4 regions of the Streptomyces sp. P9-2 genome follow, and region 1 is predicted to be linked to each of the others. Evidence: riboswitches for the same ligand, from Rfam matches in the RefSeq annotation. Region 1 holds a riboswitch; each other region holds the start of a gene.

Region 1 (6,931 bases):
CCCTCTCCACGCCAGCCGCGGGCGGCGGGTGCCGGGGGTGGTGTGGGCGGCCACGGTTACTCGCCTTCGTCAAGCACGGCGTTGCCGCCCTTGATGTGGCGGGCGGGGTTGAGGCCCTGCTTCATCAGGTCGACCGCCCACTGCATCGACTGGACGCCCTCCAGCTTCGCCAGGCCGGGCGTGGGCCCGAGGCGGAAGGCTCCGGGGATGGGCTTGCCGGACTCCGCGTAGGGCAGGAAGTCCAGCGGGCTCGGGCCGGGTGAGGGGTAGACGACGTAGTCGGAGAGCACCGCCAGCGGGTACAGGCCGGTGAACTCCGCCATCTTCAGCATCTTACGGTGCATGTTGACCCGGGCCTTGGAGATGACGGCGGCGCGGATGTCCGGGCGCCAGGTCGGGCGCTGCATGGCTGGCCACAGCTCGCCGTCCTTGTAGCCCTTGCCCTGCGGGTTCTAGAACAGCTTCCCAATTCTGCCGGCCGAGGGCCCGAGCACGCGGCCTCCGCCTCCGCTGTTCCAGCGGATGGTCGCGACATAGGCTGAGGGGCCCGCACCGCTGCTGGGGTGCCCGCGCGGCGCGATGGAGAGAGGGGCGGGAAGCATGAGTGCGGCACTTCCAGCCCCTCGCTGTGGTTCCTTCGACGAGCTCTCCCTCACTTTCGCATTCTGGACGGTGTTCTTCTGTACATGGCGCTACCCCGTAGGCTGGCCGCAGCAGCTGGTTCGCCCCGTCCGCCAGGCGGGATGCGTCGTAAGAGGGAACCCGGTGGGAATCCGGGACTGCCCCGCAGCGGTGAGCGGGAACGACCGCCGTCATACGCACTGGGTCCGACGTACGGGTCTGGGAAGCGACGGCCAGTAGGTGTCCTCCGGCAGGAGGACGTGCCCGCAAGTCCGAAGACCTGCCAACTGCCCGCGCGCAGACCGATCCGTGCGCGGACATCCCGGTGACCTCGAGGGCGGGCCGGCGTACACACCGGACGGAACGACCGTGCCAACCACGCGGGCCGTTGCCGGACGGTTCGTCATCCCCTTCGCGCTTTCGTCCCGTCTCCGGGATCTCAGGGAATAATCTCGCGAAGGAGATCTCCGTGACATCAGCCGCTGCAGCACGAGCCACCGTGTACGGTTACCCCCGCCAGGGCCCCGACCGGGAGCTGAAGAAGGCCATCGAGGGTTACTGGAAGGGCCGCGTCACCGCTGACGCCCTCCATGCCACCGCCGCCGAAATCCGCCGCAGCAACTGGCGGCAGCTCGCCGATGCTGGCGTCAACGAGGTGCCCACCGGCGACTTCTCGTACTACGACCACGTCCTCGACACCACCGTCATGGTTGGCGCGATCCCAGAACGGCACCGCGCCGCCGTCGACGCCAACGCGATCGACGGCTACTTCGCCATGGCCCGCGGCACCCAGGATGTCGCACCACTGGAGATGACCAAGTGGTTCGACACCAACTATCACTACCTGGTCCCCGAACTGGGCCCCAACACCGTCTTCGCGGCCGACTCCACCAAGCAGGTTGCCGAACTGAAAGAAGCCCTCGCCCATGGCCTCGCGGCCCGGCCTGTACTCGTCGGCCCCGTCACCTACCTCCTGCTCGCCAAGCCCGCCCCCGGCGTGCCCGCCGACTTCCAGCCGCTGACCCTCCTGGACCGGCTGCTGCCCGCATACGCGGAAGTGCTCGCCGACCTGCGCGCGGCCGGCGCCGAGTGGGTGCAGCTCGACGAGCCCGCCCTCGTCCAGGACCGCACCCCGGCCGACCTGAACGCCGCCGAGCGCGCCTACCGCGACCTGGGCGCCCTCACCGACCGGCCCAAGCTGCTCGTCGCCTCCTACTTCGACCGCCTCGGCGATGCCCTGCCGATCCTGGCCAAGGCTCCGGTCGAAGGTCTCGCCCTGGACTTCACCGAGGCCGCTACCGCCAACCTGGACGCCCTGGCCTCCGTCGGCGGACTGCCCGGCAAGCGGCTGCTCGCCGGCGTGGTCAACGGCCGCAACATCTGGATCAACGACCTCCAGAAGTCGTTGTCCACTCTCGGCACACTCCTCGGGCTCGCGGACCGGGTCGATGTCGCCGCCTCCTGTTCCCTGCTCCACGTTCCGCTGGACGTCACGGCCGAGCGGGACATTGACCCGCAGATCCTGCGCTGGCTGGCCTTCGCCCGGCAGAAGACCGCCGAGATCGTCACCCTCGCCAAGGGCCTCTCCCGGGGCATCCACACCATCACTGGCGAACTCACCGCAAACCGCGCCGCACTCGCCTCCCGAGCCGCCTCACCGATCACCCGCGACCCGGCCTTGCGGGCCCGCACCGAGGCCGTGACGGACGCCGACGCTCGCCGGTCCCAGCCGTACGCCGAACGCGCCGCGGCCCAGCGCGCCCGCCTCGGCCTGCCGCTGTTGCCCACTACGACCATCGGCTCCTTCCCGCAGACCGGCGAGCTGCGCACCGCCCGTGCCGACCTGCGCGCAGGCCGCATCGACACCGCCGACTACGAGGAGCGCATCAAGGCCGAGATCCGGGAGGTGATCTCCTTCCAGGAGAAGACCGGCATCGACGTCCTGGTGCACGGCGAACCTGAACGCAACGACATGGTCCAGTACTTCGCCGAGCAGCTCACCGGCTACCTCGCCACCCAGCACGGCTGGGTCCAGTCCTACGGAACCCGCTACGTCCGTCCGCCCATCCTCGCCGGCGACATCTCCCGCCCCGAGCCGATGACGGTGCGCTGGACCAGGTATGCCCAGTCGCTCACCGAGAAGCCGGTCAAGGGCATGCTCACCGGCCCGGTCACCATGCTCGCCTGGTCCTTCGTCCGCGACGACCAGCCGCTCGGCGACACCGCCCGGCAGGTCGCCCTCGCCCTGCGCGACGAGGTACACGACCTGGAGGCCGCCGGCGTCTCGGTCATCCAGGTCGACGAACCCGCCCTCCGCGAGACCCTGCCCCTGGGGGCCGCCGACCGCCCGGCCTACCTGGCGTGGGCCACGAAGGCGTTCCGGCTCACCACCGCCGTCGTACGGCCGGACACCCAGATCCACACCCACATGTGCTACGCCGAGTTCGGCGACATCATCCAGGCCATCGACGACCTCGACGCCGACGTCATCAGCCTGGAAGCCGCCCGCTCCCATATGCAGGTCGCCCGCGAACTCGCTACTCGCGGCTACCCACGCGAAGTCGGGCCGGGGGTCTACGACATCCACTCCCCCCGCGTGCCGAGCGTTGAGGAGGCTGCAGAACTGCTGCGCACCGGCTTGAAAGCCATTCCCGCTGAACGGCTCTGGGTCAACCCCGACTGCGGCCTGAAGACCCGCTCCTGGCCCGAGACCCGAGCCTCCCTGGAGAACCTGGTCGCCGCCGCCCGCACCGTCCGGAGCGAGCTGTCCGCCTCCTGACAGAGGAACGCGGCGGGCCGGGACGCCACAAGCGTCCCGGCCCCGACCCACAGCACCGCCATGACCAAGGCGCGCCTCAGCCTCCGTCCGTCCGTCGGGCGGGCGCAGGCAGAGCGGCACCTCACTGCGGCGCCCCTCAGACCAGCCAGCAGTCACCGCACTTCGAGCCGCCTGGCGCACGGCAAGTTCGGAGCGGGTGAGTACACCTGTGCCCGCCGGGCGTCCGGTGTTCAGCAGCTCGGTCGTGAGGTCGGCGAGCGGTCCGCGTTCGGCGGGATGGAGTGCGTGCCCGACGGGCGCCGCCTTTGCGAAGCACCGACGCCGAATTGCCGTTCGGGATGGGTCAGATCAGGCGCTCCATCCAGACGAAGGCGAGGCCGATCACCCCCGTTCCGACGCCGTAGCATGCGCCGCGCAGCAGATGCGCCAGGGCGACGCGCCGTCGGTGGGTGATCCAGTGCAGGGCTACGGTGAACCGTTCCCGGCCCGTGCGGGCCTTGTGGGGGCTAGGGTTCATGGCAGACGTCCCTTTCGTGATGGCGTCGGTGTGGGGAGCCTCCTGGCCGGTGGCCTCGGAACCGGTGGCCAGGTGGCTCTCCTGCTGTCCTCCCGTGCGGGGCTCGGGGCTGTGCGGCTACGCCCTGCGGGTGCGGCCAGCCACAGTCGGCTGGCGGTATGCGCTCCGGACTTCCAGCGGAGTGCTCAAGGTTCGACGAGGAGGGCGAGGCCCCTGGCGGACGCCGATGCAGAGGGTGGCGACGCCGATGCCGCCGCCCTTGCGGGCGAGCTGTGGCCACGGTGCCGGCGAGGCGGGCGCCGGAGGCGCCGAGCGGTTGGCCGAGGGCAATCACGCCGTCCTGCAGGTTGAGAATTGCCGGGTCGAACTCGGGCCATTCGGCCACGCAGCCCAGCACGTGGGCGGCGAAGGCCTCGTTCAGGTCCAGGACTGACAGCTCGTCGAATTCCTTGCCCGCCTTGGCGAGAGCACCCTCGCGCGGTGCGCTGGCCACCTTCCTGTACGGCGGTGACAAGAAGTGGGAGTCCAAGTGAGTCCGGGAACGCGGCATCCGCCGCCACCGCGTCCAGCTGAACGTGCGCCCTTTTGGTCGCTTGGCCGTCACTTTCCACCGCCCACCGCCGTGCCTCCCGGACCACGTCGGACGTTCCGCACATCGTGCGGCGCGTTAGCAGTCCCGCGCGACGGCGCATCCCTCCACCCGGCACACATCTCGCGTTCCGAGCATGAGGCGTTGGTCGTCCGGCCGTTCAGCGCAGCGTGCGGTAGAAGTTCAGGTGGCGCTGGGCCGCGGCGGCCCAGGTGTGACCTGCGGCGAGCTCTCGGCCCGCCGTGCGGCGTACGGGGTCGCCGTTCGTGAGCGCCGTGCCGAGCTCGTCGGCCAGGTCCCGGGGGGTGTCGGCGAAGCGGGCGGAAGCGCCGAACACCTCACGCAGGACGGGCAGGTCGCGGACCACCAGAGGAACCCCCGCGGCGAGGGCCTCCATCGCGGCCAGGCCGAAGCCTTCCTTGACGGAGGGGAACGCGAACGCATCTGCGGCGCCGACGAGCGGCGGGAGATCGTCCTCCGGGACCTGGCCCAGGACGACCGGTTCGAGGCCGAGTTCGGCGGCGCGCTCCTCCCAGCGGGCGCGGTAGTCGCGGTAGTCGAAGAGGGTCTCGCCGCCCGCGATCACCAGCCGCACGTCCGGGTGGTCGGCACGCAGGAGCGCGTACGCCTCCAGGAGGTCCAAGGAGCCCTTGCGGGGTTCGATGCCGCCGACGGTGAGGACGTAGCGGCCGATGCGGGTTCGCCAGGCAGCGCGGGCCGCCGGGTCGGTGACGGCGAAGCGGTCATACGCCACGCCGTTGGGTATGACCTCCGCCTTCAGGCCCCAGCCCTGGGCGAGTTCGTCGGCGACCGAACGCGAGACGCAGACGTGGGCGTACGGCTCGACGATGGCGCGCTCGTGGCAGGCCGCCAGCTCGGGCGTGGTGAAGTGGTCGACGTGGTGCACGGTGCGGACGCAGCGGCCGGCCGCGTTGGCGCTGATGCAGTCCTGGGCGTGGATGACGTCGTACGGGGTGGGGTCGAAGGCGTCGCGGAGGGCGGCGATGGAGCGCAGGATGCGTTCCCCGACGGTCTCCGCCGCGGGTCCGTCGGGGAACGGCACGATCCGTACGCGCACATCCGGGTCGACCGCGCGGAAGAAGCCGTCGTCGCCGCCCCTGCCCAGGGACCAGACCGTGACGTCCTGCCCGGTGGCGGCGAGGGCCTCGGCGAGGGCGAGAGTGTGGACGACGCCACCACGGGGCTTGGTGGAGTAGCTCAGCAGGGCGATCTTCACGAAGGGTCCTCCCGGCACGGCATGAGGGGGTCCGGTACGTCATGAGGGGTTCTCCCGGTAGGCCGCCGGGCGGCGCTCGTCGAGATGGCGCAGGATGCGGCGGGCGCGGTCGATCTCCTCGGACACGTCCACCTCCGCGACGGCGAGGCCGGCCTTGGCCCAGGTGCGGGCGAGGATGTCGCCGCCGGGGCCGACGACCTTGGACTGGCCGAGGAAGCGCATGCCGCCCATGGCGCCGGTCTGGTTGGAGGAGGCGAGGACGACCTGGTTCTCGGCGGCGCGTGCCTGGTCGTACAGGTCGAAGAGCTTGGCCTGGCGGTCCTGGGCCATGCGCGGGGCGCGGTTGGTGATGCTGGTGGGCCAGGCGGAGAGGCAGGCGAGGATCTCGGCGCTGTCCAGGGCGAGGGAGCGGGCCGACTCGGGGAAGGTCTTATCGTAGTCGATGAGCATGCCGATGCGGCCGACGGGTGTGTCGAAGGCGTCGAAGCGGTCGCCGGGGGTGTAGGCGGCGGTTTCCCCGGCGGGCAGGTGGACCTTGCGGTGGCGGCCGAGGATGCCGTCGCCGCTGACGCAGACGGCCGCGTTGTAGCGCTCGTCGCCGCCGTCCTCGCAGTAGCCGACGCAGACCACCATCTCGGCGGCCAGCCGGGCGACCTCCAGGATCAGCGGATCGTCGGGCTTGAGGGCCGGGGGAAGCGCCTCCGGGTCGGGGTGGCGCAGATCGGCGAGATAGCCGCCGAGGGCCGCGTCGGGCAGCACGAGCAGCCCGGCGCCCGACTTGCGGGCGTCATCGATGAGTTTGGCGACACGGGCCAGGTCGAACTCCAGGTCGCGGCCGAAGTGGGCGGCGGCGGCCGCGATCCGGATCGTGCTCATGCGCTGACTGCTCCTGCGTACGTGTAGGTTTCCGGGCGCCGGTCGCGCAGGTGGCCCATGGAGCGGCGAGCGGTCTCCAGGGCCTGGGCGACGTCGAGTTCGGCGACCGCCAGGCCCGCGCCGACACCGGTGTCCGCGAGTATGTCACCGCCGGGGTCGACGACCTTGGCGCTGCCGACGAAGCGTAGCGACCCGAACGTGCCGGCCTGGTTGGCGGAGACCCATACGATCTGGTTTTCCAGGGCGCGGGCCCTGTCGAACAGGTCGAAGCGCCGCTTCCAGCGGTCATCGGTGAGATCGGTGGTGGGGTTG
Region 2 (6,931 bases), on a different replicon from region 1:
CGGGCCGGTGGTCGCCGTAGAGGCCGGTGCGGCCCTGGGCGGCGCGGACGGCGAGCGGCAGGAGCACGCCGGGGGTGCGGCGGGCGCCGGCGAGGGCGCGCAGGGTGGACTCCCAGTCGAGCACCGGGGAGTCCAGGAGCAGCCCGGCGACGTGTTCGCGCAGTTCGGAGCGGGCGGCGGCGCGCAGCGCCATGGTCGCGCCGGTGGAGAAGCCGTACAGCACCACCTTGCGGGCGCCGGAGTCGACCGCGTGCCGCAGTACGGCGTCGAGGTCGCGCCACTCGGTCTCGCCGAGGTGGTTGAGCCCGTCCGGGGAGCGGGGCGCCTCCGGGTCGCCCCGGTAGGCGGGGACGAGCACCGGGAACTGGTTGCGGTGCAGGGCGTCGAGCACGTTGAGGACGTGTTCGCGGGTGGTGCCGAGGCCGTGCACGGCGATCACCCAGGTGTCCCGGGCTCCGGGCACGAACCACACGGGCAGCGGCCCGAGTTCGCCCGGCACGTCCAGGACGGTGTGGTCGACGCCGAGCGCGGTGGCCGGGTCGCCGACGTGGACGTTCGGGGCGAAACGGGCCCGGTCGCCGGGTTCGGGCGTCCCGTAGGTGACGCGTTCGAGGCGGCGTACGACGGTGTCGGCGGAGTGAGCCGTACCGGCCAGAACGGGTCCCACGACCGCGTGGAAGCGCTCGCCGACGAGTCCGTAGCGGCCGGGCCGCAGGGCGGCGAGGTCACGCGTGAGGGTGACCTGGCCCGCGGCGGTGGCGTGGACGGTGAGCCCGGGCTCGGTGGGCAGGGGCCGGCCCGAGGGAACCCTCAGGGCGGCGTCGCTGGCGAACCGGCCGGCGGCCACCGCGGCGGCGCCGGCCCCTATCACGGCGGTGACGGCTGCTGCCGTCGCAGTCACAGTGCGCACGCCTCCCAGTGTCGACTCCGGACGCGGACCCGGCCAGTGGGCGCGAGGCCCGGGTCCGCCCGGGTGCGGTCGGCCTCCGGCCACGTCAGCGGTCGGGGCCGGGGTGCGTCACCCGGTCCGACGGTGGGGTTCCCGGCGAGGCGGACATGACACCCGCGGGACGGCCCTCGGCCGACGGAGAGACGGCCCGGGGCCGGGGTCCCCGGGTGCGGTCGGCCTCCGGCCACGTGAGCGCTCACCCGCGTGAGCGGTCGGCCGAGTGAGCGGTCGGCCGAGTGCATCACCCGGGCCCGGTGGCGTTCCCGAGGCGGACATGACACCCGTGGGCGGACGGCCCTCGGCCGACGGAGAGACGGCCCGGGGCCGGGGTCCCCGGGTGCGGTCGGCCTCCGGCCAGGTGAGCGCTCACCCGCGTGAGCGGTCGGCCGGGTGAGCGGTCGGCCGAGTGCATCACCCGGGCCCGGTGGCGTTCCCGAGGCGGACATGACACCCGTGGGCGGACGGCCCTCGGTCGACGGAGCCTCCTCGCTGTCCGAGACGCCAGGCCGCCGGCCGGACGGGAAAGCGGGCGTCCGAGGCGGCACGCGGAGCCGCCCGAGTACAGACGCCCTACGACGCTCCACCGGTCGGTGCGGCTCTCTCCCGACGGGCCGAGCGGCCTGGCAGGGTCGCCCGGGCGGTGTCCCGCACCCGCCACACCACCAGCACCGCCACCCGCAGCGCGACCCCGCCCACCCCACTCCCCGGCCGGCGGGCAGCCCCGCCCGGACACCCCGGGCCCCAGGGCGTTCCCCTACCGGCCGCCAGGCCGACACCCCCTCACCCCCGCTGCCCGTACCCCCGCAACCGCTCCCCCGCCTCCGCGAGCTGTTCCGGGCTGAGCAGGGCCGGGGTCAGGCCCGGGACCGAGGAGGCCGTGAGCCAGACGCGGCACATCCACTCCAGCTGGGCCGTGCGGTCGTACGCCTGGGCGAGGCCGGCGCCGTACGTGAGGGTGCCGTGGTTGCGCATCAGACAGCCGGTGCGGCCTTCGAGGGCGTGGAGGGTGTTCTCGGCCAGTTCCGGGGTGCCGTAGGTGGCGTAGCGGGCCACGCGGACGGGGCCGCCGAGGGCCGCGGTCATGTAGTGGATCGCCGGAAGTTCGTCGACGAGCGTGGAGACGGCGGTGGCGTGCACGGCGTGCGTGTGGACGACGGCGCGCGCGTCGGTGGCGCGGTAGACGGCCAGGTGGAGGGGCAGTTCGCTGGTCGGGACCAGCGTGCCGAGCACCTGCCGGCCCGTGAGGTCCACGCCCGTCACGTCGTCCGGGGTGAGCCGGTCGTAGGGGACGCCCGTGGGGGTCACGAGGACGGTGTTCCCGACCCGTACGGAGACGTTGCCCGAGGTGCCGACGACGAGGCCGTCGGCGACGGTCCTGCGGGCCGTCCCGACCAGCTCCGACCAGGCCTCCGCCACCCCTTCGCCGGGCCCCGGAGAGCCCTCACCGCGCGTGCCCGGGACGCCACGCAGAGCGCCCTCCGCTTCCTGTCCTGTCCCGTACTGTTCGGCCATGTGGAGATCCTGCCAGGAGCCCAGGCCGCCTGGGCCGGACGGCGGAGCGCACACCCCCTCTTACGGTCACCCCGATGCCCGTTCCAGTTCATCTTCCGTTCACCCTGGTTACCTACGTTCGACCAGCCAATGACCTCGAACGATTGCCTGGGTAAATGGAAAGCTTCTCGCTGATCCTCGCGATTGTGGTGGTAACCGCACTCGCGTTCGATTTCACGAACGGTTTCCACGACACCGCGAACGCGATGGCAACGACCATTTCGACCGGTGCGCTCAAGCCCAAGGTCGCGGTGGCCATGTCCGCCGTGCTGAACCTTGTCGGCGCATTCCTTTCGGTGGAGGTCGCCAACACGATCTCCAAAGGCCTCGTCGACGAGGCCGGCATCCGTCCCGAGGTCATCTTCGCCGCGTTGGTCGGCGCGATCCTCTGGAACCTCCTCACCTGGCTGGTCGGCCTGCCGTCCAGCTCGTCGCACGCCCTCATGGGCGGTCTGATCGGCGCCACGGTCGCCTCCGCCGGCTTCGGCGCGGTCCACGGCGACGTGCTGGTCACCAAGGTCCTGCTCCCCGCGATCGCCGCCCCGCTGGTGGCCGGCATCGCCGCGATGTTCGCGACCCGGCTCACGTACCGCATGGGCCGCGGCGCCGACACCAAGGCCTCCGAGAAGGGCTACCGCGCCGGGCAGATCGCCTCGGCCGGCCTGGTCTCCCTGGCCCACGGCACCAACGACGCGCAGAAGACGATGGGCATCATCACCCTCGCCCTGGTCGCCGGCGGCGCCGTAGCCCCCGACTCCGACCCGCCGATGTGGGTCATCCTCTCCGCGGGTCTCGCCATCGCCCTCGGCACCTACCTGGGCGGCTGGCGCATCATCCGCACCATGGGCAAGGGCCTGACCGACCTCCAGCCGCAGCAGGGCTTCGCCGCCCAGACCAGCGCCGCGACGGTCATCCTGGCCTCCTCGCACCTGGGCTTCTCCCTCTCCACGACGCACTCCGTGTCCGGTTCCGTCATGGGCGCGGGCCTCGGCCGCAAGGGCGGCGTGGTCCGCTGGTCCACGGCCACCCGGATGTTCGTCGCCTGGGGCCTGACCCTGCCGGCCGCCGCGCTGGTCGCGGCGATCGCCGAGTGGGTGTGCGGCTTCGGCAGCTGGGGCACCGCCGTCGTGGCCGTCTTCCTGGTCGCCTCCAGCGCGGCCATCTGGAAGATCTCCCGGCGCGAGGTCGTCGACCACACCAACGTCAACGACCACGACACCCCCGAGGCCGCCTCCGAGGAGCCCGCCGGTGTGGTCACCCAGGCGATCGCCGCCGTGACCCCGCCCCCGGCCGGCCCCTCCGAGGAACTGTCGGCCACCATCCCGGCCCCGGCCACCGCCGACCCGCAGGCCCCGTCGGCCGCCTCGACCGTCTGACCGCGTCCGGCACGAAGGAAGTAGCAGCATGAAGATCGACTGGGCGGCCCTCGGCTCCGTGTTCGGCGTCAGCCTCGTGGTCACCGTGGCCCTGGTGGCCCTGTTCACCCTCGGCATCTCGGGTCTGTCCCGCCGCGAGCGGGCGTCCGCCGAGGGCCGGTCCGCGGCCCTCGCGGTCACCGGCGCCTACGCCTGCTTCGCCACCTGCGCGGCGGCCGTGGGCTACGGCATCTACCTGATCATGGCCTGACCGACGGGCCGCACGCGTGAGCGGGCGGGACGGGAGCAGCGGCTCCCGTCCCGCCCGTCGCCGTGTCCCCGCCCGTGCCGGACGTGCGCGCGCGTCCACGGGCCGCTCACGGCGTTCACCCACGTGAGCCCCTCTGTGGGCCTCGGCACACTTCAGCCCCGCAGGTCAAAGGCAAGTTGACGGCCCTTCCAGGGGCATGGTGGACTGCCTCCGCCAATACGGCGGCAGGAGAGGAAGCCGGTGCGAATCCGGCGCGGTCCCGCCACTGTCACCGGGGTGCGAACCCCGGGAGCCAGGAACTCTCGCCGCCGGTCTCGTCGAACCAGGGCGCGGACACCCTGAGTGAGGACATATCGCCATGCGCGGCAGCCTGCCGAGGTCGACCAGCGACACCCCACCCCCCTTCGGGGCCGTACCCTCCGGATCCGTCACCGGCTGAACCCATGGGTGCCGATCGCGTGTTCGCGTACGGCGCCGCCGCCGGCCTCCTCGGCGACCTGCTGCTCGGCGATCCCCGCCGCGGTCACCCGGTCGCCGCTTTCGGGCGGGCCGCGGCTGCCGTGGAGCGGGTGCTGTGGCGGGACGACCGTGGCCGCGGGGCCGTGCACACCGCCGTGTGCGTCGGCGGCGCCGTCACGCTCGCCGGCCTGGCCGCCCGCGCCGTACGCCGTTCCCCCGCCGCCTCCGTCGCCCTGACCGGCGTCGCCACCTGGGCCGTCGTCGGCGGGACCTCGCTGGCCCGGGAGGCGCGCGCCGTCGGGCGGGCGCTCCAGGACGGGGACGTCGAGGCCGCCCGCGCGCGGCTGCCGCACCTGTGCGGCCGTGACCCGCAGGCGCTGGACGCCGACGGAATCGCCCGCGCCGTGGTGGAGTCCGTCGCCGAGAACACCTCCGACGCCGTGGTGGGCGCCCTGGTGTGGGGCGCGGTCGCCGGGGTGCCGGGCCTGGTGGGCTTCCGGGCCGTCAACACCCTGGACGCGATGGTGGGTCACAGGTCGCCCCGGTACCTCCGCTACGGCTGGGCGTCCGCCCGGCTCGACGACGTCGCCGGCTGGCCGGGCGCGCGCCTGACGGCCGTCCTCGCCGCGCTCACCGGTCCCGACCGGCGCGGGGCGGTACGGGCCTGGCGCGCGGACGCGGCGAAGCACCCCAGCCCCAACGCCGGTCCCGTGGAGGCGTCCTTCGCGGGCGCGCTCGGCGTGCGGCTCGGCGGAACCCTCTCCTACGGCGGGCGGGTCGAGCACCGGCCCGTCCTCAACGGCGGCGGACGCCCCGTCGCCGTCACCGACATCGACCGGGCGGTGCGCCTGTCGCGGCGCGTCGGCTGGCTGGCGCTGGCGGCCGGGGTGGCCGCGCGGCGCGTGCTGAAGGGACGTGCCCAGTGAGCGGTCGCGGACTGCTGGTCGCCGGGACCACCTCGGACGCAGGCAAGAGCGTGGTCACCGCCGGAATCTGCCGGTGGCTGGTGCGCCAGGGGGTGAGGGTCGCGCCGTTCAAGGCGCAGAACATGTCGCTGAACTCGTTCGTCACCCGCGAGGGCGCCGAGATCGGCCGCGCGCAGGCCATGCAGGCGCAGGCGTGCCGGGTGGAGCCGACGGCGCTGATGAACCCGGTGCTGCTGAAGCCGGGCGGCGACCGGTCCAGCCAGGTGGTGCTGATGGGCCGCCCGGTCGGCGAGATGAGCGCCCGCGGCTACCACGGCGGCCGCCAGGAGAAGCTTCTCGGCACGGTCCTGGGCTGCCTGGAGCAGCTGCGCGCCGCGTACGACGCGGTGATCTGCGAGGGCGCCGGAAGCCCCGCCGAGATCAACCTGCGCCGCACCGACATCGTGAACATGGGGATCGCGCGGGGCGCCCGGCTGCCCGTGCTGGTCGTCGGGGACATCGACCGGGGCGGCGTCTTCGCCTCCTTCTTCGGCACGGTCGCCCTGCTCTCCCCCGAGGACCAGCAGCTGGTCGCCGGGTTCCTGGTGAACAAGTTCCGCGGGGACGTCTCCCTGCTGGAGCCGGGCCTGGAGATGCTGCACGGCCTCACCGGGCGGCGCACCTACGGCGTGCTGCCGTTCCGGCACGGGCTCGGCATCGACGAGGAGGACGGGCTGCGCGTCTCCCTGCGCGGCGCCGTGCGGGAGTCCGAGGTGGCCGCGCCGGCCGGCGAGGAGGTGCTGCGGGTCGCGGTGTGCGCGGTGCCGCTGATGTCCAACTTCACCGACGTCGACGCGCTGGCCGCCGAACCGGGCGTCGTGGTGCGGTTCGTGGACCGGCCGGACGAACTCGCCGATGCCGACCTGGTGGTGGTGCCCGGCACCCGCGGCACCGTGAAGGCGCTGCGCTGGCTGCGCGAGCGGGGTCTCGCGGACGCGCTGGTGCGGCGGGCCGCCGAGGGCCGGCCGGTGCTGGGCATCTGCGGCGGCTTCCAGCTGCTCGGCGAGCACATCGAGGACGACGTGGAGAGCCGCGCGGGACATGTGGACGGGCTCGGCGTGCTGCCCGTCCGGGTGCGGTTCGCCCGCGAGAAGACCCTGGCCCGCCCCGTCGGCGAGGCCCTCGGCGAGCGCGTCGAGGGCTACGAGATCCACCACGGGATCGCCGACGTCAACGGCGGAGACGCCTTCCTGGACGGCTGCCGGGTCGGCGGCACGTGGGGCACGCACTGGCACGGGGCGCTGGAGTCGGACGGGTTCCGGCGGGCGTTCCTGCGCGCGGTCGCCGAGCGCGCGGGACGCCGTTTCGTGCCGGCCCCCGACACCTCCTTCGCCGCGCTGCGCGAGGAGCAGCTCGACCGGCTCGGCGACCTGATCGAACA
Region 3 (6,931 bases), on a different replicon from region 1:
TCGACGTGCCAGGTGTTCTTGATCGCGTCCCGGTAGCGCTCGTAGAAGTCCGGGTAGCGCATGGGGCGCAGGGTGAGCTCGAAGCCGGGGTCGAGCAGGTTCTTGGTCGTGCTGGTCACTGGCAGGCCTCGCAGGATTCGGGGTTCTCGAGGGAGCAGGCGACGGCCTCGGGGTCGGCCGGCTGCTGGGCGGGGACGGCGGCGCGGGCCGCGCGGGCGATCCGGGTCGCCGGGCGGGAGCGCAGGTAGTAGGTGGTCTTCAGCCCTTGCTTCCAGGCGTAGGCGTACATCGAGGAGAGCTTCCCGATGGTCGGCGTCTCCAGGAACAGGTTGAGCGACTGCGCCTGGTCCAGGAACGGGGTGCGGGCGGCGGCCATGTCGATCAGTCCGCGCTGCGGGATCTCCCACGCCGTGCGGTACAGCCGCCGTACGTCCTCGGGGATCCACGCGACGTCCTGCACCGAACCGTTGGCCTCGCGCAGCGCCTCCCGGGTGCGCGCGTCCCACACCCCGAGCCGCTTGAGGTCCTCCACCAGGTACGAGTTGACCTGGAGGAACTCCCCGGACAGCGTCTCGCGCTTGAACAGGTTGGACACCTGCGGCTCGATGCACTCGTACACGCCCGCGATGGACGCGATGGTCGCCGTGGGCGCGATCGCCAGCAGCAGCGCGTTGCGCAGGCCCGTCGCGGCGATCCGGGTCCGCAGCGCCTCCCAGCGCTCCGGCCAGGCGAGCTCGACGCCGTAGTGGTCGGGGTGCAGCACGCCCCGCGCGGTACGGGTCTTCTCCCAGGCGGGCAGCGGGCCGTGCCGCTCGGCCAGTCCCGCGGACGTCTCGTACGCGGCGAGCATGATCCGCTCGGCGATCCGGGTGGACAGCGCCTTCGCCTCGGGGGAGTCGAACGGCAGCCGCAGCCGGAAGAACACGTCCTGCAGCCCCATCACGCCCAGACCCACGGGGCGCCAGCGGCTGTTGGACCGGGACGCCTCCCCGGTCGGGTAGAAGTTGATGTCGACCACCCGGTCCAGGAACGTCACGGCGGTGCGGACCGCCGCGTCCAGGCGCTCCCAGTCCATGCCGTCCTCGCCGGCGAACGCCGCGAGGTTGACCGAGCCGAGGTTGCAGACCGCCGTCTCCCCGTCGTCGGTGACCTCCAGGATCTCCGTGCACAGGTTGGACGAGTGGACGACGTGGCCCGGCTCGGCGGTCTGGTTGGCGGTGCGGTTGGCGGTGTCCTTGAAGGTCATCCAGCCGTTGCCGGTCTGCGCGAGGGTGCGCATCATCCGGCCGTACAGCTCGCGCGCCGGGAGCGTCCTGCGGGCCAGGCCCTTGGCCTCGGCGGCCCGGTAGGCCGTGTCGAACTCCTCGCCCCACAGGTCGACCAGTTCGGGCACGTCCACCGGGGAGAACAGCGACCACTGCGCGTCGTCGGCGACCCGGCGCATGAACTCGTCCGGCACCCAGTGCGCCAGGTTCAGGTTGTGCGTACGGCGGGCGTCCTCGCCGGTGTTGTCGCGCAGTTCGAGGAACTCCTCGATGTCCGCGTGCCACGTCTCCAGGTAGACCGCGGCGGCGCCCTTGCGGCGGCCCCCCTGGTTCACCGCGGCGACGGAGGCGTCCAGCGTTTTCAGGAACGGCACGATGCCGTTGGAGTGCCCGTTGGTGCCGCGGATCAGCGAACCCCGGGCGCGGACGCGGGAGAAGGACAGGCCGATGCCGCCGGCGTGCTTCGAGAGGCGGGCGACCTGGTGGTAGCGCTCGTAGAGGGAGTCCAGCTCGTCCTGGGGGGAGTCCAGGAGGTAACAGGACGACATCTGCGGGTGGCGGGTGCCGGAGTTGAACAGCGTGGGGGAGGAGGGCAGATAGTCGAGCCGGCTCATCAGCCCGTACAGCGCGGCGACCTCCTCCAGCGCCCGCTCGCTCTCGTCCTCGGCGAGCCCGCACGCGACCCGCAGCAGGAAGTGCTGGGGCGTCTCCACGACCTTGCGGGTCACCGGGTGGCGCAGCAGGTAGCGGCTGTGCAGGGTGCGCAGCCCGAAGTAGCCGAAGCGGTCGTCGGCGTCCGTGTCGATCAGCGCGTCCAGACGGTCCGCGTGCAGCCGGACGAACGCGGCGGTCCGGTCGCCGATCAGGCCCTCCCGGTGCCCGGCGGCCACCGAGCCGGTGAACGAGGTGACGCCCTGCGAGGCGGCCTCGGCGCGGATGCCGAGCGTCAGCAGCCGGGCGGCGAGCCGGGAGTAGGCGGGGTCCTCGGAGATCAGCCCGGCCGCCGCCTCGGTGGCCAGGTCCCGCAGCTCCGCCTCGTCGGCGGCGGCGGACCGGCCGCGCAGCGCGGCCGCGGCCACCCGGCCGGGGTCGGCGTCGGGCAGGTCGGCGGTCAGCTGGGTCAGGGTCCGCAGCAGCGCGGCCCCGGGGCCGTCGCTCTCCTCGGTCACGCGGGTCGCTGAAGCCGGATCGGCTGGCGCGATGGTCACGTGGGGCTCTCCCTCGCTCGGCACGGGGGCCTCGAAGAGCGCAGGGGGCAGCACACGAACGCACGCGGCGTCGCGTCCACCGGCCCATTCCGCGAGGCCCGGACGTCAGGGCACCCGGACCGGAAGGGCCGGGCGCACTGTCGGCAGGTCCTCGGACTGACTCCCGTGCGCGCCCGTGGGCAGGCATGGGTACACCGTTGCGGGACAGTTCCGGATTCGCACCGGATTCCCCTGCGGCGACAGCGAGCATGAGCATACATCTTGTGCCGGGTGCCGCCGACGGACCCATATGTTGTGTCGCGCGAGGGTTATGCTGGCGCCGGGTGAACGGGCCGCGCGGAGCTGTCAGAGCGTCAGCTCGTAGACCAGCAGCAGGATGTCGTCCACCTCCGGCAGCGGGTTCCAGTCCCGCGCCGGGTTGCGCGTGAAGCCCAGCCGCTCGTACACCCGGTGCGCGGCGTGCATGCTGCGCTGCGTGGACAGCACCATCCGCGTACGGCCGAGCGCCCTCGCGCGGTCGACGCAGGCGCGCACCAAAGCCTCGCCGGCGCCCCGGCCGCGGGCGGCGGCGGAGACCGCCAGCATGCGTATCTCCGCCTCGCCGGGCCCGGCGAGGTCCGCCATGGGGCCGGGGCCCGGCACGAAGGTCACCCCGCCCAGCAGCGTGCCGTCCGCCACGGCGACCAGCACCTCGGCCGCCGCCGCCCGCTTCGCCACGTCCCGCAGCTCGCCCAGGTAGCCGTCCGACTCCCCGAAGTCCAGCAGGCCGTCACCGAGATAGGCCTGCGCCGTGATCTCACCCAGTTCCGCGTGTTCGCCGGCGGTCACCGGCCGGATGACGATGTCCATGCGGGGGAGTCTGCCGCACGGGCACGACAACGGGCCGCCGGTTTTCCACCGACGGCCCGCTGCCGTGTGTATGTATGACCGTGTCAGTGCGCGCTGCCCGCCGTGGCCGGCGGGAGCTCGACCTCCACGCCCGGGTCGCCGGCGTCCGCCGTGTAGTCCTTCGGCTGGGTCTCGTCGACGCCCTCCGGCGCCTTGACCGCCCGCAGGACGAAAGTCAGGACGACCGTGACCAGCACGTTGATCACGAAGGCGGTGAGACCGATGTAGCCGATCTCCCCGATGCCCGGGATCTCCTTGGCGGAGCCGCCGAAGTGCTTCTGCGTCGGCGACGCCACCCCGTACGCGGCGACCGTGCCGTAGATCATGCCGACCGCCCAGCCGCCGATCAGCGCCCAGCGGTGGAACCACCGCGTGAACAGGCCGCCCACCAGCGCCGGGAAGGTCTGCAGGATCCAGATGCCGCCGAGGAGCTGGAAGTTGATCGCGACGGTCTTGTCCATGGTGAGGACGAAGACCAGCGCGCCCACCTTGACCAGCAGGGACACGATCTTGGAGACCGCGGTCTCCTGCTTGGGCGTCGCGTCCGGCTTGATGAAGTCCTTGTAGATGTTGCGGGTGAACAGATTCGCCGCGGCGATCGACATGATCGCCGCCGGCACCAGCGCGCCGATGCCGATCGCCGCGAAGGCCACACCGGCGAACCAGTCGGGGAACATGTTCTCGAACAGCTGCGGGATGGCCAGCTGGCCGTTCTGCACCTTCACCCCGGCCGCGATCGCCATGAACCCGAGCAGCGCCAGCAGGCCCAGCATCAGCGAGTACAGCGGCAGGATCGTGGTGTTGCGGCGGATCACGTCACGGCTGCGCGAGGACAGCGTCGCGGTGATCGAGTGCGGGTACATGAACAGCGCGAGCGCCGAGCCCAGCGCCAGCGTGGCGTACGTCCACTGGCCCGCCTCGCCCGGCACCAGGGCGCCGCGCGGGGCGCCCGTGGCCGGGTTGGTCTCGCTGTACGCCTCCTGCGCGGAGGCGAAGATCTCGTCGAACCCGCCCAGCTTGATCGGGATGTAGATGATCGCCACCGCGATCACGATGTAGATCAGCGTGTCCTTGACGAACGCGATCAGCGCCGGCGCCCGCAGACCCGACGAGTAGGTGTACGCGGCCAGCACACCGAAGGCGAGCAGCAGCGGCAGGTCCTTGACGAACCAGTTGGTGTTCTCGCCGCCGCCGACGCCCATCACGTCCAGCACGGCCTGGATGCCGACCAGTTGCAGCGCGATGTACGGCATCGTCGCCAGGATGCCGGTGACCGCGACGGCCAGCGACAGCCCCTTCGAGCCGAACCGCCCGCGCACGAAGTCGGAGGTCGTCACATAGCCGTGCTTGTGGGACACCGACCACAGCCGGGGCAGGAAGGTGAAGATCAGCGGATACACCAGGATCGTGTACGGCACCGCGAAGAAGCCGGCCGCGCCCGCCGCGTAGATCGCCGCCGGGACGGCCACGAAGGTGTACGCGGTGTACAGGTCGCCGCCGAGCAGGAACCAGGTGACCCAGGTGCCGAACGAGCGCCCGCCCAGGCCCCATTCGTCGAGGGTGTGCTCGTTCGCGGCCTTGCGCCAGCGCGCGGCCAGGAAGCCCATCACGGTGACGAGCACGAAGAAGAAGATGAAGACGGCGAGTGCCACGCCGTTCACGCCGTCGTTCACTGCTCCGCACCACCCTTCGCGGCCGAGCGGGCGCGCTGGTCACGCTGCCAGAGCTTGTACGCGGTCATCGTCAGCGCGGTGGAGATCAGCACCCACAGCATCTGGTACCAGTAGAAGAACGGGATGCCGATGAAGACCGGGTCGGTCTTTGCGTAGGACCCGACCCACAGCATGGCGACGAATGGTGCGAGCAGGCAGAGGCCGATGACGACGCGCATGGGCGTCACCACCGGCCCTGGAGTTGTTTGCGGGGTTTGTGACATCTGACGGCTCCCGTCCCCTCACTGATCGCCGACGTTGGCTCGCGGCAATGTAGGTGAGGGCGCGGGGCGGTCGTAACCCCCCGTAGGAGGGGCGGAATGCAGCAGCAGCGCAACCGCAAGGCAACAGCAACGAAAATCCTGTCAACCACCCGGTCTGTCGGGTTTTGCGGTCACGCCGGCGGCTGCTTGTCTCAGTCCTGGGGGCGCTTGAGGCGCGCGACGAACTTGTACCGGTCGCCCCGGTACACCGACCGCACCCACTCCACGGGCTGCCCGTCCCGGTCGAGCGAATGCCGGGACAGCATCAGCATCGGCAGGCCCACGTCGGTGCCCAGCAGGCCCGCCTCGCGCGGCGTGGCCAGGGACGTCTCGATGGTCTCCTCGGCCTCCGCGAGATGGACGTCGTACACCTCGGCGAGGGCCGTGTAGAGGGACGTGTACTTCGTCAGGCTGCGGCGCAGGGCAGGGAAACGCTTGGCGCTGAGGTGGGTGGTCTCGATGGCCATGGGCTCGCCGTTGGCCATGCGCAGCCGCTCGATGCGCAGCACGCGTCCGCCCGCGGTGATGTCGAGCAGACCCGCGAGCCGGTCGTCGGCCGTGATGTACCCGAGGTCGAGGAGCTGCGAGGTCGGCTCCAGACCCTGGGCGCGCATGTCCTCGGTGTACGAGGTGAGCTGGAGCGCCTGGGACACCTTGGGCTTGGCGACGAAGGTGCCCTTGCCCTGGATCCGCTCCAGACGGCCCTCGACCACCAGTTCCTGGAGCGCCTGGCGCACGGTGGTGCGCGAGGTGTCGAACTCGGCCGCCAGCGTGCGCTCGGGCGGGACCGGCGTGCCGGGGGGCGCGGTCTCGGTCATGTCGAGCAGGTGTTTCTTCAGCCGGTAGTACTTGGGCACGCGCGCCGTACGGACCGCGGTCCCACCCTCGTTCTCCGTACTGCTGACGTCGGTGCTCATGCTCTGCCTTCCCGGCTCCGGCTGCCGAAGCGGCCGACAGACCGTCGGCCACGGCTGACATCGTGGCACGGCTCCGGGCGGGGGCGGGCCCCTCGCGCGCTCCGTGATCCCTTTTGTATACCCCTGTGACCAGTGATGGTCCAGACCACGGGCGGTGGTCAGAGGCCCTGCCACTCCGGCTTGCTGGCGTAGGTGTGGCGGAAGTAGTCGGCGAGCTTCAGCTTGGAGGCGGCGGCCTCGTCGACCACCACGGTGGCGTGCGGGTGCAGCTGGAGCGCGGACGCCGGGCACACCGCGGCGACCGGGCCCTCGACGGTGGCGGCGACCGCGTCCGCCTTGCCCTCGCCGGTGGCCAGCAGCACCAGGTGCCGGGCCTCCAGGATGGTGCCGATGCCCTGGGTGATGACGTGGTGCGGCACCTGGCCGATGTCGCCGTCGAAGAAGCGGGCGTTGTCCACCCGGGTCTGCTCGGTCAGCGTCTTGATCCGCGTGCGCGAGGCGAGCGAGGAGCACGGTTCGTTGAAGCCGATGTGCCCGTCGGTGCCGATGCCGAGCAGCTGGAGGTCCACGCCGCCGGCCTCGGCCAGCGCGCGGTCGTAGCGCTCGCACGCGGCCTGCACGTCCTCGGCCGTGCCGTCCGGGCCCAGGAACGCGTCCATCGGGATGCCGAGCGGCTCG
Region 4 (6,931 bases), on a different replicon from region 1:
TGGACCACTCCGTCCCCCTCCCCACCGACCGCGGCTATCCCCGGGCGGCCGCCGGCCTCGGCAACGACCGCACCGCCGACTGGCTGTGCGGAGCCCGGGAAATCGACGAACTCGCCGTCCGGCCCACCGCCCGCGGCACAGGCCTCGCCGCCCGCCTCCTCGAAGCGGTGACCGCAGACGCGCCCGAGGGGCGGGCATGGCTGCTCACCTCGGTCCGGAACGGGCGGGCCATGGCCTTCTACCGCCGCCACGGCTGGACGCAGGCCACCCACCTCTCCCCCGACGGCAAGGGCATCGTCGTCTTCCTCGTCCCGCGCCACCCCGCCCGTTCCCTCGCCCCGCTCCACCTGTGAGCCTTCGGAGCCCCGCCTTGCCCACCGCTCAAATCCGCCGCCATTTCCTCGACATCGTCACCGAGCGCGCCACAACGTGGTCCTCGGCGCCCCACTGGGAACCGATGCCCCGACCTTGCTGTTCGTCAAGCACTGGCCCAGGGCGGCGAGGTCCTGGCACCGTTCCGGGCGCGTGACAGGGGTCACCGCCCGGATCACGGACGTCCGCGTTCCTGAAGCACGGGAGGCGAGGTCGGCACGGTTCGCCGCCAGGTCGGCGGCGATGGCGTCGGTGCCCCGGAACTGGCCTCGCACGGCTACCCGCGCGAGGCCGGACCGGGTGTCTACGACATCCACTCCCCGCGCGTCCCGAGCACTGAGGAGGCCGCGGACCTCCTGCGCACCGGTCTACGGGCCATCCCGGCCGAGCGGCTGTGGGTCAACCCCGACTGCGGCCTGTAGACCCGTGCCTGGCCCGAGACCCGGGCCTCGCTCGAATACCTGGTGGCCGCCGCCCGCACCGTCCGTGACGAGCTGCACGAGCGGCTCGGGATGGGGCTCGGCACGATCGGCGTCGTCCTGGCCGTGGCATCGCTCGTGCAGTTCTCCGGCGGCATCGTCGGCGGAGCCCTAGCGGACCGCACTGCGCCGCAGCCCTCGCTCCGATGCCGTGGTCTTCGGCCAGCAGCGGCTGGCCGCGGGCCGGAGCGCCTGCGCGAGCGGCGTGCTGGTCGGGCAGTTGTACGGCCTCGGCGAACGGACCGGACACACCGGTTGGTTCCTGCTGTTGGCAGCCGCCCAGTGTCTGCTGCTTCCCCCTCTTCTGCTCACGCTGCGCCGCCGCACGGCGCGGCGACCTCTCCCCGACGACGACCACGAAGGAGCACTGACACGCGATGACACGGACGGGCGGCTTCCAGGACGATGACTTCTGGACCGAGTTCCACGACTTCCCCTTCTCCGAGCAGCGCCACGAGCGGGCAGAGGAACTGCTGGACACCTCTCCCCTACTGACCTTCCCGCAGGGTTCGCGCGTACTGGACCTGGGGTGCGGACCGGGGGTGTTCACCGTGCCGCTCGCCCGCCGCGGCCACCGCGTGACCGGAGTGGACGTGGACGAGTGGGCGCGGCGGCGCAGCGAATGGGTTCTGGTCCGGGGCGAGCGGGTGACGCGGGCCACCTTGACGTGGTTCGTGTACAGCGCGGTGGAGCTGCGGCGGATGGCCGAGGAGGCAGGGTTCGACCGCGTGGAGGTCTTCGGTGGGTTCGACGGGCGCCCCTACGGCGAGAGTACCGAGCGGCTCCTTCGGGCGGTCCGCGAAGCGTGAGGGGGCGCGGGGCATGCGGCCGGGTTCGCACGCCCTTTTGCCGTCGGCTCGGAGGAACGTAGGATCACCTGGTCATCGCCGCGACGGGAGACAGGAAGCCGGTGCGAATCCGGCACGGTCCCGCCACTGTGACCGGGGAGCGCCCCTCCAGCATGCCACTGCGCTGTGCGCGGGAAGGCGGAGGGAACGTCGATCCGGGAGTCAGGACACTGGTCCGTCGCGGGCCCGATCCGAGGAGCGCGGACTCCAGGAGGCTTCACGTGTCCCCTTTGTTCACCCCTGCCCGCCCGCGCGGGTTCCTTCGTGCCGCGGCCGCTGCCGTGGCTCTCTCGTCAGTGCTGCTGATCACCGGCTGCGGCTCGTCCGACGGGACCGACGGTGACGGGAAGGCCACCGCGGCGGCACTGGCGGGCTTTCCCGTCACCGTCGACAACTGTGGCGTGAGGACGACCTATGACGAGCCTCCGTCGCGGGTGGTCACCATCCACCAGCACCCTGCGGAACTCATGCTCGCCCTCGGGCTCAAGGACCGCATGGTCGGCACGGCCTTCCCCGACTCCGCCGTCCTGCCCGAGCTGAAGAGGGATTACGAGGCGATCCCCGAACTGGCGGAGAAGGAACCGTCGTTCGAGAAGATCCTGGACGCCGAACCCGACTTCGTCTACGGCGGCTACGGCAGTGCCTTCGCCGAGAACGAGGGCCGCTCCCGCAAGGCGTTCGCCGACGCCGGCATCGACACCTACCTCAACCGTGAGTACTGCGGCAGGAAGCGGGCGACGATGAAGGACACCTACGGCGAGATCCGCACCATCGGCAAGGTCTTCGGTGTCCCGGACCGGGCCGACGAGCTGGTCACGGACCTGCAGACCCGCGTCGGCAAGGCCGCAGCCAAGGTCGAGGGCGAGCCCGAGGTGCCCGTCTTCGTCTACGACAGCGGCGACAAAAGCGCCTTTACCGCGGGCGGCAAGAGCCTGGGTACGGAGCTGATCCGGCTGGCCGGCGGCGAGAACGTCTTCGCCGACCTCGACGACGTCTTCGGCGACGTCTCCTGGGAGCAGGTCGTCGAGCGCAAGCCCGAGGTCATCGCCCTCTACGACTACGCCGGCTCCGGAAGCGTGAGAGAGAAGAAGAAGTTCCTGCTCTCCCAGCCCGCGCTGGCCGACGTACCCGCCGTCAGGAACAAGCGCTTCGTCGTCCTGCCGCTGACCGCCACCCTGGTCGGCATCCGCTCGGCCTACGCGGTCGAGGACCTGGCCCGCGGGCTGCACCCCGAGAGCTTCCGGTGACCCAGGCCGCCACCGGCACGCCCGCCGAGCGGACAGTTCCACGGCGGGAGGCCACCGGGTCAGGACCGGGCCGTACGCGGCAGGCCGTCATCCTGCTGGCCCTCACCGCGTTGCTCGTCGTCTCCGCCACGGCGGGCCTGACGATCGGCTCCGTCCAGGTGCCGCCCGTCCAGGTGTGGGGCATCGTGACGCACGCGCTGGGCGCCGACTGGCAGGATCCGGACTGGTCAGGGGCGCGGGAGACCATCGTGCTGGACGTGCGGGCACCGCGGGTCCTGCTGGGCGCGGTCACCGGAGCCGGCCTGGCGGTGATCGGCACCGCTCTGCAGGCTCTGGTGCGCAACCCGCTCGCCGAGCCGTACCTGCTCGGCGTCTCCTCGGGAGCATCGCTCGGCGCGGTCTCCGTGATCGTGTTCGGGTTCACCCTCTTCGGGCCGGTCTCCCTGTCGGTGGCCGCCTTCGTGGGCGCCCTGGCCGCGCTTGTGCTCGTGTACGCCACCGCCCGCACCGGCGGACGCATCACCGCGTCACGGCTCGTGCTGTCCGGAGTGGCGATCGCCGCGGTGCTCACCGCCGTGCTCCACCTGCTGTTGCTCAGCACCGGCCGCGGCAACGAAGCTCGCGCGGTCCTCGCCTGGACCCTCGGCGGCCTCGGCGGCGTCAACTGGAGCACGCTGTGGCTGCCGAGCACGGCCCTGCTGCTCGGTGTCGGCGTCCTCATGGTTCATGCCCGCCACCTGAACCTGCTGCTGGCCGGCGAGGAGACGGCGACCACGATGGGCCTGGACGTCGCCCGCTTCCGCGCCCGGCTGTTCGTCCTGCTCTCCCTCGTCACGGGCGTGCTGGTCGCGGCGGCCGGGCCGATCGGCTTCGTCGGGCTGATGATGCCGCACATCGTGCGCCTGTTCGTCGGCGGCGACCACCGCCGGGTCCTGCCGACGGCGGCACTCGGCGGAGCGGTCTTCCTCGTCTGGGCCGACATCGCCGCACGGACGGTCGCCGCACCGATGGAGATACCCGTCGGCGTCCTCACCGCCCTGTGCGGCGGGCCGTTCTTCCTGTGGCTGATGCGCCGGGACGCCCGGCGCGGCACCGACCGAGGAGTGGCATGACCGCGACCGAACTGAGCGTCGACGGCGTCACGCTCACCGCCGGAGCCCGCCACCTGGTGCGCGACGTCTCCCTGACCGCCCGCCCGGGCGAGACCATCGGGCTCGTCGGCCCCAACGGCAGCGGGAAGTCCAGCCTCCTGCGCGCCGTCTACCGCGTCCTGCGCCCCGACACCGGCCAGGTCCGCGTCGACGGGGACGACGCCTGGTCGCTGCCGGTGCGGCAACTGGCCCGCACCGTGGCGGCAGTGGTCCAGGACTCGGCGGCCGACTTCGACCTCGCCGTCCGTGAGGTCGTCGCCATGGGCCGCACCCCGCACAAACGGCTCCTCGCCGGCGACACCCCCGAGGACGTCGAACTCATCGACTCCGCCCTCCTCGCGGTCGACGCCGTCCACCTTGCCGACCGTCCCTTCGACCGGCTCTCCGGCGGCGAGCGCCAGCGCGTACTCATCGCGCGCGCCCTCGCCCAGCAGCCCGCCCTCCTCGTCCTCGACGAACCCACCAACCACCTCGACATCCGGCACCAACTGTCCGTGCTCGGCGCCCTGCGCCGCCTGCCCGCCACCGTGCTGCTCGCCCTGCACGACCTCAACCTGGCCGCCTACTACTGCGACCGCCTCTACGTCCTGCACCAAGGCGAGGTCACCGCCTCCGGACCGCCCTCCGAGATTTTCACCCCCCAACTCCTGGCCGAGGTCTACGGAGTGGCGGCGGAAGTCACCACCCATCCGCGCACGGGCGCCCCTCAGGTGACCTTCCTCCCCGAAGAGCCACGCAGATGAAGGCTCCATCCACACCCATCCGCGCCACCTGGGACGGAACGGGGAGCGTGGCCGACACCTCCAGGGCACCGAGGTTCCCAAAAGGGTGCTGGTCTTTGCGGGAGCCGATGCCATGCTCTGGTCGACCGCGGAGAGTTCCTGGCCGGCGTGCCCCGTACCGGTCGCAGAGGTCGCGTCGTCGCCCCGTCGGTGCTCCAGGTACTCGAAAGTGGGGAACTCGGATGCAACGATGCCCATGACGGACTCAGAAACCCGCCGTCCAAAAGCCCCGCCGGGCCGCACCTACGGGGCTTCTCGTGGAATGCCACTGTGACAGGCGCTCTCACGCATCTGTCACCAACTACGCCGACTCCCCCACCTTGCGGTGCTTCAGCTTCGCCGGCTTGTGCGTGTTGGAGTGGATCTGCTCATGCACCCGGTAGACATCGTCCGCCACAACGTTGTGGATGTTCACTGCCCGGGCTTCCCCGTTTCGCAAGCCGCAGCCCACCATCATGACGATCTCAAGCGCGAGATACTCGTCAGCGGCGGTCAGCGCCTTCTTCACGTGGACGAGGGGCGGGATAACCACTTTCCGGCGGACGTACTCTTGGACCGCCTGCACAGGATCGTCCGCCATGGCCCCCTGCCACAGGCGTCCCGCAGGATCGCCTTCAGAGTGCGGAAGCTGTTCACCTGGTTCCGCGGCCCACCCGCTCGGCCTCCAACTCGTCCAGGAAACGCTCGACCACGATCGGCGTGACAGAGTTCAGCTTCCTTGATCCGAGACAGGGAACGATGTGCACGTTAAGAGAAAGACGACGGCCCCGTCCGTTGGCGAAATTCGCCGGGAACTCGGTCAGCAGACGGTCGCGGAATACGCGAAGCAGTGGCGGCCCCGGCAGCGCAGGATGACGGAGTACTCCACGGGTGGCACGTGGACAACTCCATCAGGACTTAATCATGGTGCGCAGCACTCCGGACTCCTGAAAGACGGCTCCCTGTCTGCATTTTGCAGGTCAAGGGCTTTTTCCACACTCTGCAACGAGTCGCACGTCCGGGCAGCTTCCCCCAGGTCTCTCAGAACTCATGCTGACCACTGCCGACTCTTCTGATGGATCGCCAGGCAACTGCAGGAAGGCCCGACCCGTTCCCCGGAGCCCTCACGACGCCCCCAAGCCTACGAGGCGCCTTCCGGAACGGCGTGCGTGATCACCTGTCACTCAGGCGTTCTGGGCAGTAGTCAGTGGACACAAGGATCGTGGCAAGGTGTCTCAAACACTTTCTGGCGTCGAGGGCTGAGCCTCAGCCCTTGCGGGCCTTGACCTCCTCGGTCAGCTGCGGGACGACGTCGAACAGGTCGCCGACGACGCCGAAGTCGACCAGCTCGAAGATCGGGGCCTCGGCGTCCTTGTTGACGGCCACGATGGTCTTCGAGGTCTGCATGCCGGCGCGGTGCTGGATCGCGCCGGAGATGCCGTTGGCGATGTACAGCTGCGGCGACACCGACTTGCCGGTCTGGCCGACCTGGTTGGTGTGCGGGTACCAGCCGGCGTCGACGGCGGCACGCGAGGCGCCGACGGCCGCGCCGAGCGAGTCGGCGAGGGCCTCGATGATCGCGAAGTTCTCCGCGCCGTTGACACCGCGGCCGCCGGAGACGACGATCGCGGCCTCGGTGAGCTCCGGACGGCCGGTGGACTCACGCGGCGTGCGGCCGGTGACCTTGGTGCCGGTCGCCTGCCCGGAGAAGGTGACGCTCAGGGACTCGACCGCGCCGGCGGCCGGGGCGGCCTCCACGGCGGCCGAGTTCGGCTTGACCGTGATGACGGGGGTGCCCTTGGAGACGCGGGACTTGGTGGTGTAGCCGGCGGCGAACACCGACTGCGTGGCCACCGGGCCCTCGTCGCCGGCCTCGAGATCGACGGCGTCGGTGATGATGCCGGAGCCGATGCGCAGCGCCAGGCGGGCGGCGATCTCCTTGCCCTCGGCGGAGGACGGGACCAGCACGGCGGCCGGGGACACCGCGGCGACCGCGGCCTGGAGGGCGTCCACCTTGGGAACGACCAGGTAGTCGGCGTACTCGGCGGCCTCGTGGGTGAGGACCTTGACCGC

What was found. Region 1 has a riboswitch for cobalamin ahead of metE (5-methyltetrahydropteroyltriglutamate--homocysteine S-methyltransferase). Riboswitches for the same ligand answer to the same signal wherever they lie in the genome.
Region 2: another riboswitch for cobalamin. It lies ahead of ACQY0Z_RS16245 (cobalamin biosynthesis protein); the one in region 1 lies ahead of metE (5-methyltetrahydropteroyltriglutamate--homocysteine S-methyltransferase).
Region 3: another riboswitch for cobalamin. It lies ahead of ACQY0Z_RS01060 (ribonucleoside-diphosphate reductase subunit alpha); the one in region 1 lies ahead of metE (5-methyltetrahydropteroyltriglutamate--homocysteine S-methyltransferase).
Region 4: another riboswitch for cobalamin. It lies ahead of ACQY0Z_RS28435 (ABC transporter substrate-binding protein); the one in region 1 lies ahead of metE (5-methyltetrahydropteroyltriglutamate--homocysteine S-methyltransferase).

The regions. Positions count from the first base shown of each region.
Region 1 covers NZ_CP192634.1:80,229-87,159, reverse strand. The annotation lists partial or broken gene ACQY0Z_RS32985 (telomere-associated protein Tap) at 57-449, opposite strand; cobalamin riboswitch at 715-911, shown strand; gene metE (5-methyltetrahydropteroyltriglutamate--homocysteine S-methyltransferase) at 1,085-3,400, shown strand; gene ACQY0Z_RS32975 (hypothetical protein) at 3,744-3,917, opposite strand; partial or broken gene ACQY0Z_RS32970 (3-oxoadipyl-CoA thiolase) at 4,128-4,386, opposite strand; gene ACQY0Z_RS32965 (MSMEG_0565 family glycosyltransferase) at 4,667-5,743, opposite strand; gene ACQY0Z_RS32960 (carbon-nitrogen hydrolase family protein) at 5,783-6,619, opposite strand; gene ACQY0Z_RS32955 (carbon-nitrogen hydrolase family protein) at 6,616-6,931, opposite strand, start outside.
Region 2 covers NZ_CP192633.1:3,553,335-3,560,265, reverse strand. The annotation lists gene ACQY0Z_RS16265 (alpha/beta hydrolase) at 1-910, opposite strand, end outside; gene ACQY0Z_RS16260 (class II aldolase/adducin family protein) at 1,730-2,461, opposite strand; gene ACQY0Z_RS16255 (inorganic phosphate transporter) at 2,617-3,876, shown strand; gene ACQY0Z_RS16250 (hypothetical protein) at 3,905-4,126, shown strand; cobalamin riboswitch at 4,310-4,450, shown strand; gene ACQY0Z_RS16245 (cobalamin biosynthesis protein) at 4,570-5,511, shown strand; gene ACQY0Z_RS16240 (cobyric acid synthase) at 5,508-6,931, shown strand, end outside.
Region 3 covers NZ_CP192633.1:227,223-234,153, reverse strand. The annotation lists gene ACQY0Z_RS01065 (ribonucleotide-diphosphate reductase subunit beta) at 1-62, opposite strand, end outside; gene ACQY0Z_RS01060 (ribonucleoside-diphosphate reductase subunit alpha) at 116-2,473, opposite strand; cobalamin riboswitch at 2,599-2,769, opposite strand; gene ACQY0Z_RS01055 (GNAT family N-acetyltransferase) at 2,819-3,322, opposite strand; gene mctP (monocarboxylate uptake permease MctP) at 3,406-5,034, opposite strand; gene ACQY0Z_RS01045 (DUF3311 domain-containing protein) at 5,031-5,252, opposite strand; gene ACQY0Z_RS01040 (GntR family transcriptional regulator) at 5,489-6,253, opposite strand; gene nagB (glucosamine-6-phosphate deaminase) at 6,412-6,931, opposite strand, start outside.
Region 4 covers NZ_CP192633.1:6,286,303-6,293,233, reverse strand. The annotation lists partial or broken gene ACQY0Z_RS28450 (GNAT family N-acetyltransferase) at 1-353, shown strand, start outside; partial or broken gene ACQY0Z_RS28445 (5-methyltetrahydropteroyltriglutamate--homocysteine S-methyltransferase) at 627-869, shown strand; gene ACQY0Z_RS28440 (class I SAM-dependent methyltransferase) at 1,229-1,660, shown strand; cobalamin riboswitch at 1,715-1,892, shown strand; gene ACQY0Z_RS28435 (ABC transporter substrate-binding protein) at 1,921-2,946, shown strand; gene ACQY0Z_RS28430 (FecCD family ABC transporter permease) at 2,943-4,058, shown strand; gene ACQY0Z_RS28425 (ABC transporter ATP-binding protein) at 4,055-4,840, shown strand; gene ACQY0Z_RS28420 (hypothetical protein) at 5,181-5,459, opposite strand; gene ACQY0Z_RS28415 (electron transfer flavoprotein subunit alpha/FixB family protein) at 6,125-6,931, opposite strand, start outside.